Regions from separate parts of the Variovorax sp. PBL-E5 genome, predicted to be linked through region 1. Evidence: riboswitches for the same ligand, from Rfam matches in the RefSeq annotation. Region 1 holds a riboswitch; each other region holds the start of a gene.

Region 1 (3,266 bases):
GCCAGCCGGCGCGTGCACTGACCCGTTCGCAGACGGCGAAGCCGACCAGCCCCGCGAAGGCGACCGCCATGCCGGCGCGGTCCGCCGCCAGGCGCAGGTCGTCGGGCTGCAGGTGGTAGAAGGCCGAGCCGGCGGCGGTGAGGATCAGGCCGGCGAAGAACATCCAGGCGCAATCGAGGGCATTGACCGGCGGATGGACCATCGATGGCGGCAGCGGCACCGCATCCAGCACGTCTTCATGCGCCCGGTCGAGCCAGTGCAGCCAGCGCAGGCCCCAGAGCCCGATGACCAGGAAGGGCAGGTTGCTGAGCACATCCATCGCGTTCGGCAGCCCGTGCCAGGCCTGGGTATCGGCGAACACGGCCGGCGGCAGTTCGGTCGCTTGCAGATCCGGCCCGGCGACCGCAACCAAGGTCAGCAACGCGAACACGGACAGCAGGCCGCGCTCGCGGCGGGAAAGGGAAGACAGCAGGGACATGGCGGACTCCGTGGGGTGGCGGTGGGGCGGAATGTAGGTTGCCAACCCCCTCTCGGGCATCGAAAATCGATACGGAGCAATTTCCAACGCCCCTTGGTATCAACAGGCAATACTCTTCCCATGAGCACCACCGTCGACCTCGTCCAGGCCCTGAAGAACGAACTCAAGAATGCCCGCATGACCTATGCGGATCTCGCCAAGTCGCTCGACATGGCCGAGTCCAGCGTCAAGCGCATGCTCGCCAAGGGCGACATGCCGCTCACGCGGGTCGACGCGATCTGCCGCGCACTCAAGATCGATTTCGCCGAACTCGCCCGCCGTGTGGCCGACGATCAGCCCTTGCTGAAGGAGCTGACGCTCGAGCAGGAAAATGCCGTGGTCAAGGACAAGAAGCTGCTGCTGGTGGCGATCAACGTGCTGAGCCAGTGGACGCTGGAGCAGATCGTCACCGCCTACCGGATCAGCCAGGCCGAGTGCATCGGCTACCTGGCCCAGCTCGACCGCATCGGCATCATCGAGCTGCGTCCGCTGAACCGCTACCGCCTCAAGCTGGCCAAGACCTTCCGCTGGCGCCCGCATGGCCCGGTGATGGATTTCTTCCGCGAGAACGTGGTGCTCGACTACTACAAGGGCGGCTTCGACGGGCCGGCCGAAGGCCTGCTGCTGGTCCACGGCTCGATCAGCCGCTCGCTGGCGCCCGCCTTCCTCGAACGCCTGCAGCGCGTGGCCCAGGACTTCGCCCAGCAGCACCAGACCGACCAGAAGCTGTCGCCCAAGGAACGCGAGGGCTATACCTTGCTGCTCGGCATGCGCAACTGGGAATTCGAGCTTTTCACGCGCCTGCGCCGGGCTTGAGCGGGTCGCCCACATGATTCAAGAAACCGGTTTCTGCGCTGGACTACCGATCGCAGAAAAGCGGATGATCCCCACCATCCCACCGATGGCGCAAACTCCCATGAACGCTCAGGTGAATCGCCGAAGGCGATTCGGTCACTGCATCGTTGTTGATCAATCGCCGACTGGAGAGCCGCCGCGGCACGCGGCGCTCCGAAGGAGCAAGCCCGCTGCGGGTCGCACGCGGGTGAATCTCTCAGGTACAAGGACAGGGGAGCGGCAGTCTGAACCCCGGGTGAAGGCCGCCATCCGCGCCGCCACCCGCCGTTCGTGCCATCCCCAAAGGATACGGACATGCGCGTGATTGTTCTGGGCGCCGGCCTGCTCGGCGTCGCATCGGCCTACTACCTGCAACAGCTGGGCCACGAGGTGACGGTGGTCGACCGGCACGCGAGCCCCGCGGCCAAGGCGCGCGGCCGCGTGAACCGCCATGAGGAAGGCGCCGCAGCGCAGCCGGCGGCACTGTCCTCATCCCCTGCCGGCACGAAGCGCAAGGAATCGGCGCTGTACAGCCGCCTGCGAAGGCACTTGGCCCGGCTGCTCGACCGTGCCATCGGCGAACGCCGCAAGTCCGATCCGTTCGAGCATCTCGTTCGCCTGGCCGCCTACAGCCGCGAAAGCGTGCGCGCGCTGAGCGACGAAGCCGGCATGCCCCAGAGCGCGCGCACCGCAGGCCTGCTGAGCCTTTACACGGACGCTGCCGCTTTCGAGGACCGCACGGCCCGCGCCGCGCACTGGAACAGGCTGGGCTGCGAAGAACGCCTGCTCTCGCCCGAGGACGCGCTGCGCATCGAGCCGGCGCTGCAGGCGATGCGCATAGGCCTCGCCGGCGCGGCCTATACGCAGGACGACCCGGCGCGCGATCCGGCCCAGTTCGCGGCCAGCCTCGTCTTCCTGTGCCGCGCGGCCGGGGTCCGCTTCGCGATGAAGCACACGGTGGTGTCGCTGCACGAGCGCGAGGGCCGCATCGACCACGTCGAACTGCGCGATGCCGGCGGCCGGCCCACGGCCATGCGCGCCCAGGCCTATGTGCTCGCGCTCGGCGCGGCCGGCGCGCCGCATGCGCAGCAACTGGGCATCGCGATGCCGCTGCGCCACCTGCGCGAGTACATCGTCACGATGCCGATCAAGGATGCCGCCCGCGCTCCGCGCGTAACCCTGCGGGACCGCCAGGGCAAGCTGCGCATCACGCGCATCGAGACGCCGGCGGGCGATTCCCTGCGGGTCTCGGGCTTCGCGCGCGACCGCCTCGACGAGGAAGGCGAAGCCGACTCCGATCGCTTCGACGCCATCCTGCGCCGCTTCGAGCAGTTGTTCCCCGGCGCCGCCGACACGGCGCACGCCACGCTCGAAACCGTCGGGCATGCGGTGAGCCGGAACGGGCTGCCCATGATCGGCAAGACGCGGCTGCCCAACCTGTTCCTCAACACCGCGCCCGGCGCGCATGGCTGGGTGCACGTCTGCGGCGCCGGCAAGTCGATCGCCCGGATCATGAGCGGCCTGCGGCCCGAACTCGAGTTCGCCTTCCGCGGCATGTAGGCCGGCGCAGGCCGCCTCGCGCTCAATCGGCGCCGATGAAGACCGTCAGCACGCCGGTGTAGCCGTACAGGTGATGCCGCGCGATCTCGCCGGCCGCGAAGAAGCCGACCAGCGGCACGTCGCCGAGCGCATGCCGCACGATCTGCAGCTCCGCGCCGGGCGCGCCGAAATGCGGGCCGCCGCGGCCGGAGCAGCTCACGTACACCGCGCCCGCGATGCGGCGTGCGGGATGGGGCGCGGCCTCGGCCTCGCCGGCCGCGACCGCGCGCGCCGTCGCCAGCGTCTGCTCCTCGGGTTCGAGTTCCTCGCGGATCTCGGCACAGACACGCATGAGATCGGCGCGCGCCGCCTGCGC
Region 2 (3,266 bases), 1.7 Mb from region 1:
CGGATGGCCGGCGGCACGATGCCGTCGATCAGTTCGGCGCGCGACTTCGAGCCGATGGCGGACAGCATGGGTGCCTCGTCGGCGGCTTCGATGCCGATGTGGCGGGCAATGAATTCCTCGGCGTTCTCGAGATAGCGCAGCGAGGGTAAGGAGGTCTGGACGGGCGTCGGCATGGAGGGCAGTCGTGCGGTCGGGCAGGGAGGGGGCGAATCAGGCTTCGTCGGCGAATTTCTGATAGGCCGTGGCGTCGAGCAGCGCGTCGAGCTGCGCCGGCTCGCCGAGGCGCACCTTGAAGAACCAGCCGGCACCGGTCGGGTCGCTGTTGGCCAGCGAAGGGTCGGCGCGCAGCGCTTCGTTGACTTCGGTGATCTCGCCCGACACGGGCATGAACACGTCGGCCGCGGCCTTGACCGACTCGACCACGCCGGCGATCTCGCCCTGCGCGAAGGTCTTGCCGATCGGGGGCAGGTCGACGAAGACCACGTCGCCGAGCGCATCCTGCGCATGCAGCGTGATGCCGACCGTGGCGGTGTTGCCGTCCCCGGGCTGGACCCATTCGTGGTCCTTGGTGTACTTGATGGTCATGAAGGAATCTCCTGGAAAAAATGGGCCGCTTGAATGGAAGGAATCGGGTCGAGGCTCAGCCTCTGAAGTAGTGGGCGGGCACGAAGGGCATGGTGCTGACTTCCATCGGCACCGCCTTGCCGCGCACCATGGCCTGGATGCGCGTGCCGGGTTCGGCGTAGGCGAGCGCCACATAGGCCATCGCGACCGGCCGGTCGACCGTGGGGCCGAGCAGGCCGCTGGTCACGTGGCCGATCGGCTGGCCTTCGAAGGATTCGAGCAGCGTGCCGTCGCGCACCGGCACGCGTTCCAGCGCCACCAGGCCGACGCGCTTGCGCTTGAGCGTGTGGTGGTCGAGGTGGCCGGCCGTGCCGCTGGCGGCGACGAGTTGCGCCAGCACCTTCGCGGCGCCGGGAAAGCCGCCCTCGCGCGCGCCGCCGGCGCGGCGCACCTTCTGCATCGCCCACCCGAGCGAGGCCTCGACCGGCGTGGTCGTCTCGTCGATGTCGTTGCCGTAGAGGCACAGCCCCGCTTCGAGCCGCAGCGAATTGCGTGCGCCCAGGCCGACGGGCTTGACCTCGGCCTGCGCGAGCAGCAGGCGGGCCAGCGCCTCGGCGTCCTGCGCGGCGACCGAGATCTCGAAGCCGTCCTCGCCGGTGTAGCCGCTGCGCGTGACGAAGGCGGCGATGCCGCCGATCTGCACCGCACCGCCGGTCATGAAGACGAAGCGCTCGATCCCTGGCGACAGCCGCGCCAGCGTCGCCGCAGCCTGTGGCCCCTGCAGCGCCAGCAGGGCGTGGTCGGGCAGGGGCTGCACCTGGCAGCGTGCGCCGATCTTCACGGTGATGTGGGCGATGTCGGCCTTCTTGCAGGCGCCGTTGACGATCACGAAGAGCGAATCCTTGCCTTCGTTGAAGAACATCAGGTCGTCGAGGATGCCGCCGTCGTCGTTCAGCAGCAGGCCGTAGCGCTGCCGGCCGGCCGCCAGCCCGACGACGTCGACCGGCATCAGGGTTTCGAACGCGGCCGCGGCGTCGGGACCGACCAGCCGGAGCTGGCCCATGTGCGAGATGTCGAACAGGCCGGCGGCACTGCGCGTGTGCTTGTGCTCGGCCATCAGGCCGGCCGGGTACTGCACGGGCATCGAATAGCCGGCGAAGGGCACCATGCGTGCGCCGAGTTCCACGTGCAGGTCGTACAGCGGTGTCTTCTGAAGATCGTCACCGGATGCGGATGCGGATGAGGAGGCCAAGGCACTCTCCAAAAGGGGCAGTCTCGTTCCATGGCGCGAGCCATGGGCCACCCCTGCTGTCCGCTTTACCTGAGAGATTCGCCCCACGATCGGGGTTTGCTCCTTCGGTGGACGGCCCTGCGCTTGCGCGGCGGGCCGGCTCTCTCCAGCAAGGAAACGCGCGAAAAAGATCGGCGCTTCGTCAGTCCTTTTGCCTGAGCGTTCGGGCCCGTGGATCGGTGGGACCTGCGCCTTCGGCGGCTCCGCGGGGCGGGGCTCTCTCCTGACCCTGGTGAGTGTAAGGGATCGGTGGCGCCCGGCGCCGCCGATCGGTTCAATGCAGGGGCAGGGCGGGCAGCAGCTTGTCGATGCGCTCGCGGATCGATTCGGCGCGCTCGGCGCCGGCGGCCTGCTCGATCGCCTCGAGCATGGCGTTGGCCGTCGCCAGCATCGATTCGCGGTCGCGCGCTGCGCGCAAGGCCTCACGGAAGCGTTCGGCCAGCGGCGGGTCGCGCCGCACGAACATGCGCTCGCAGAGGTCGAACAGGAACATCCGCGTGGTGGCGAGCGACCGCTTGCCGTCGAAGACATCGGCGGCGACGGCCACGGCGGGTTCGGGCTGCGGGGCCGGCTGGCGGTGCTGCAGATAGCCGGTGTCCATCAACTGGGCCGCGACGCGGCTGGCCTGCTCGCGGCCGCCGAAGAGCTCGCCGAAGTCGGTCACCGAGCGATGGCCGTTGGCCATCAGCAGCAGGGCGCGCTCACGCTGGCCGAGGGTCCGGCGGCCGGGCTGGAGTTCTTGATGGGCCTTGTCGGTCTTGATGAGGAACATGGGATGCTGGCTTGCGGGCGAGCCTTGCAGCATCGGGGGTGGGTGTGACGGCTTTGTGAATGGGTGATTCGAAGGGTGCGATTTCTGTTGAGGCTGTCGGCCGGGGCGAATTCCCGGCTCCGGCCTCACGTCACGCGCAACGCACAGTTCAAAGGCCCGGTGCCCCCACCCCAACCCTCCCCCAGAGGAGGAGGGAGAAAGCCCGTCACATGCCGACGTAGTTCGGCCCGCCGCCGCCCTCGGGCGTCACCCACACGATGTTCTGCGTCGGATCCTTGATGTCGCAGGTCTTGCAATGCACGCAGTTCTGCGCATTGATCTGCAGGCGCTCCTTGCCGCCCTCATCCGGCACGAACTCGTACACGCCGGCGGGACAGTAGCGGCTCTCGGGGCCGGCGTAGTCGGGCAGGTTGATCCGGGTCGGCACCGTCGCGTCCTTGAGCGTCAGGTGCGCGGGCTGGTTCTCTTCGTGGTTGGTGTTGCTCACGAAGACCGACGACAGCCGGTCGAAGGTGAGCTTGTTGTCCGGTTTCGGGTAGGCGATCTTCTTGCTGGCCGATGCCCGCTTGAGGCGCTGGTGATCGGCCTCGGTGCGGTGAATCGTCCATGGGATGTGGCCGCGCAGCACGAACTGCTCGA
Region 3 (3,266 bases), 3.8 Mb from region 1:
GGCATCAGGATGAAGTGCATTTCCGCGCGGGGCGCGCCGGTGGCGTTCAGGTAGCCGCAACCCGTGCGGGTGCTGCGGTTGTAGGTCACGTTCGAGAACGCCGCGACACCGGACGCGGGGAGCTTGCGCTTGACCTGCATCTCGACCTGCCACACCGGCCAATAGAACCACCAGGCGGCGGTACAACCGGCAAAGACGGCAAGGCCGACCAGGGTGCAGACGAGTGCTCGCATGACTTGCTCCTACTCAGGTGGAATGAAGCGCATGGCCACCCTGCCCAGGGCGGTCAGTTCGGTCACCGTCGCTGTCCCCTGGCCCGGCCTGGCGCCCGGCGTGAAAGAGACCTTGACCCAGCCGCCGTCCCTGAGCGTGCGCAGGTGCTCGATCTCCTGGGCATTCGTGAACGTCATGGGCAGCGGGCCCAGGGCGAGGCGTTGGAGCAGGCTGTAGAGCATCGGCTTTTATCCGACGAACGATCCGAAGGCCAGGTTTCCCTGCCTCCCCATCGAACGGTGGCCTGCATGTGACTTCATGTAGCCAATTGTAATTACATGTAGTACCTAAGAACTAATCATTTCACGTGATGCATTTCACACGGGGGCGCGTTTTAAGGGGTGTTTTGTCTGCCTCGGCGGCTGGCAGAGCGGCCGAGCGGCGGGAAGCGCTGCCCTGGCTGCAGGCGCTGGACAGGGGTTTCCTGCCGATGACCGGCTCAAAGATCGAGAACGAGGTGTTCGCCGACGCAGCCCGACACGCAAACCATCATCGTCCGGTTCGAAGCGCGCTCCTCGCTCGAGAGCACCGAATCCCGGTGCGCCGGAATGCCCTCGAGCACCCGTGTCTCGCAGGCGCGGCAGACGCCCTCGCGGCAACCGCAATCGGCGTCGATGCCGGCTTGGTGCAGGGCATCGAGCAGCGCGACGCCCGGCTGTACGGCAAGGGTCCGGCCGGTGCGCGCCAGCGTCACCGTGTAGGGATGCTGCTGCCGCGACACCCCGTGCCCCGCATCCGCCGCAAAGCGTTCGACATGGACCTTCCTGAAGCCGAGTTCCTCGCAGATGCGTTCGAAGGCAGCAATCATCGGCGCCGGCCCGCAGCAATAGAAATCGCTCGCCGCCGGTTCGCCCGAGAGGAATTCGCGCAGATCGGGCGGCCTTCCCTGCTCTTCGTCGAAGTGGAAGCTGACGCTCTTCGACGACCCGAGCCGTTCGCAGAATGCTGCCTCCGGCCGGGACCGCGCGCAGTACAGCAGCGACGCCGGCTTGCCCAGCGCCGCGAGCCGCTCGTGCATGGCGAGGATCGGCGTGATGCCGATGCCGCCCGCCAGCAGGACCGACCTCGACGCTTCGGTATTCAGCGGGAAATGATTGCGCGGCGGCGAGATGTCCAGCATCGACCCGACCGCGAGCCGCTCGTGGACATGGCGCGATCCGCCGCGGCTGTTCCTGTCGTTGAGGATGGCGATCCGGTAGCGATCGCCTTCGGTGTCCGGGTTCAGCAGCGAGTAGCTGCGGACCAGATCCGGCGCCAGGTGCAGGTCGATGTGCGCCCCGGGCTCGAAGACCGGCAACGCTTCTCGCGTGCGCGGACGCAGCTCGAGGCTCACGATGTGCCGGGCTTCGCGGCGGACGGCGCTCACCGTCACGTGCAAAAGAGAAGAGCTGTTCATGGTCGCTTCGCGTTTCGATATCCGATAGGGCAGAAGCGAAAATTGTCGAAGGCCGTGGACGAAAGAAAAAATCGTTCCTTTGGATGCGAGGCATCGCGCGAAGTGATGCATCGCGTCGCACGCGCTCATCGACCGCGCGCCCTGCTTCGGTTAGACTCGCGCTCGCAGGAGAGCAGGCCGCGCGAGCGGCCTCACCGAAGGCGCAAACTCCCATAAACGCTCAGGTCGGCTCACGTGATGAGCCCGTACTGCAACCATCGTCAGAGCCGTCTGGAGAGCCATCACGCCACGTGATGCACCGAAGGAGCAAGCCCGCTGCGCCGCAGAGGGTGAATCTCTCAGGTACCGAGGACAGGGGGAGCGGCAACTTGAACATGCGTTCCGGTTGCTTTTCTTTTTGCAGCATCCGTTTCGCCGTGTTCGAGCGCCAAAACCTCGAAGGGGTTCTTGACATGCGCGTGATCGTTCTCGGCGCCGGCCTGCTCGGCGTCACCTCGGCCTACTACCTCCAGCAACTCGGCCACGACGTGACCGTGATCGACCGGCAGGCCACGCCGGCCGCCGAAACCAGCTTCGCCAACGGCGGCCAGATCTCGGTCAGCCATGCCGAGCCCTGGGCCAACCCGAGCGCGCCGCTCAAGGTGCTGCAATGGCTCGGCAAGGAAGACGCACCCCTGCTCTTTCGCTTCCGCGCCGACATGCGGCAGTGGCTCTGGGGCCTGCAGTTCCTGCGTGAATGCACGCCGGCGCGCACCCGCCACAACATCGAGCAGATCGTGCGGCTGGGCACCTACAGCCGCGCGACGCTGCAGCAGCTGCGCCGCGACACCGGCCTCGACTACGAGCAGCGCACGCAGGGCATCCTGCACTTCTACACGACCCAAAAGGAATTCGATGGCGCGCTCAAGCCCGCCGAGCAGATGCGCGCACTCGGCTGCGAACGCCAGGTGATCTCGGCCGACGAAGCCGTGCGGCTCGAACCCGCGCTGGCTCATATCCGCCCGCAGCTGGCCGGCGCCACCTACACGGCCGAGGACGAGTCGGGCGACGCCAACCGCTTCGCGCGCGAGCTGGTCAAGCTCTGCCAGGCGGCCGGTGTGAGGTTCCTCATGAGCCACACGGTGACCGCGATCCGCGAGGCCGGCGGCAGCATCGACCACGTCGAGGCGACCGACAGCGAAGGCCGCTTCCAGCGCATCCGCGGCGATGCCTTCGTGCTCGCGATGGGCTCGCTCAGCCCCCTCTATGCGGCGCCGTTGGGCATCCGGCTGCCGATCTATCCGGCCAAGGGCTATTCGGTCACGCTGCCGGTCATCGATGCCTCGAAGGCCTATCAGGTCTCGCTCACCGACGACGAATACAAGCTGGTGTTCTCGCGCTACACCTCGGCCACGGGCGACCGCATGCGCATCGCCGGCACGGCCGAACTCAACGGCTACGACCGCGACCTGAACCGCGTGCGCTGCGAGGCCATCGTGCGGCGCGTCGAGCAGCTGTTCCCCGGCGCCGGCGACACGACGCAGGCCCAGTTCTGGACCGGGCTGCGCCCCGCCACGCCGAGCAACGTGCCGCTGATCGGCGCCACCCGGTTGCCGAA

What was found. Region 1 has a riboswitch for glycine ahead of WDLP6_RS02410 (FAD-dependent oxidoreductase). Riboswitches for the same ligand answer to the same signal wherever they lie in the genome.
Region 2: another riboswitch for glycine. It lies ahead of gcvT (glycine cleavage system aminomethyltransferase GcvT); the one in region 1 lies ahead of WDLP6_RS02410 (FAD-dependent oxidoreductase).
Region 3: another riboswitch for glycine. It lies ahead of WDLP6_RS21050 (D-amino acid dehydrogenase); the one in region 1 lies ahead of WDLP6_RS02410 (FAD-dependent oxidoreductase).

What each region holds. Positions count from the first base shown of each region.
Region 1 covers NZ_LR594671.1:493,496-496,761, reverse strand. The annotation lists gene WDLP6_RS02420 (hypothetical protein) at 1-478, opposite strand, end outside; gene WDLP6_RS02415 (helix-turn-helix domain-containing protein) at 599-1,333, shown strand; glycine riboswitch at 1,487-1,594, shown strand; gene WDLP6_RS02410 (FAD-dependent oxidoreductase) at 1,667-2,911, shown strand; gene WDLP6_RS02405 (FIST signal transduction protein) at 2,934-3,266, opposite strand, start outside.
Region 2 covers NZ_LR594671.1:2,184,899-2,188,164, forward strand. The annotation lists gene gcvP (aminomethyl-transferring glycine dehydrogenase) at 1-173, opposite strand, end outside; gene gcvH (glycine cleavage system protein GcvH) at 211-585, opposite strand; gene gcvT (glycine cleavage system aminomethyltransferase GcvT) at 641-1,816, opposite strand; glycine riboswitch at 1,863-1,975, opposite strand; glycine riboswitch at 1,993-2,091, opposite strand; gene WDLP6_RS10700 (hypothetical protein) at 2,130-2,627, opposite strand; gene WDLP6_RS10705 (electron transfer flavoprotein-ubiquinone oxidoreductase) at 2,833-3,266, opposite strand, start outside.
Region 3 covers NZ_LR594671.1:4,342,316-4,345,581, forward strand. The annotation lists gene WDLP6_RS21035 (hypothetical protein) at 1-233, opposite strand, end outside; gene WDLP6_RS21040 (hypothetical protein) at 243-410, opposite strand; gene WDLP6_RS21045 (PDR/VanB family oxidoreductase) at 713-1,669, opposite strand; glycine riboswitch at 1,825-1,914, shown strand; glycine riboswitch at 1,930-2,034, shown strand; gene WDLP6_RS21050 (D-amino acid dehydrogenase) at 2,122-3,266, shown strand, end outside.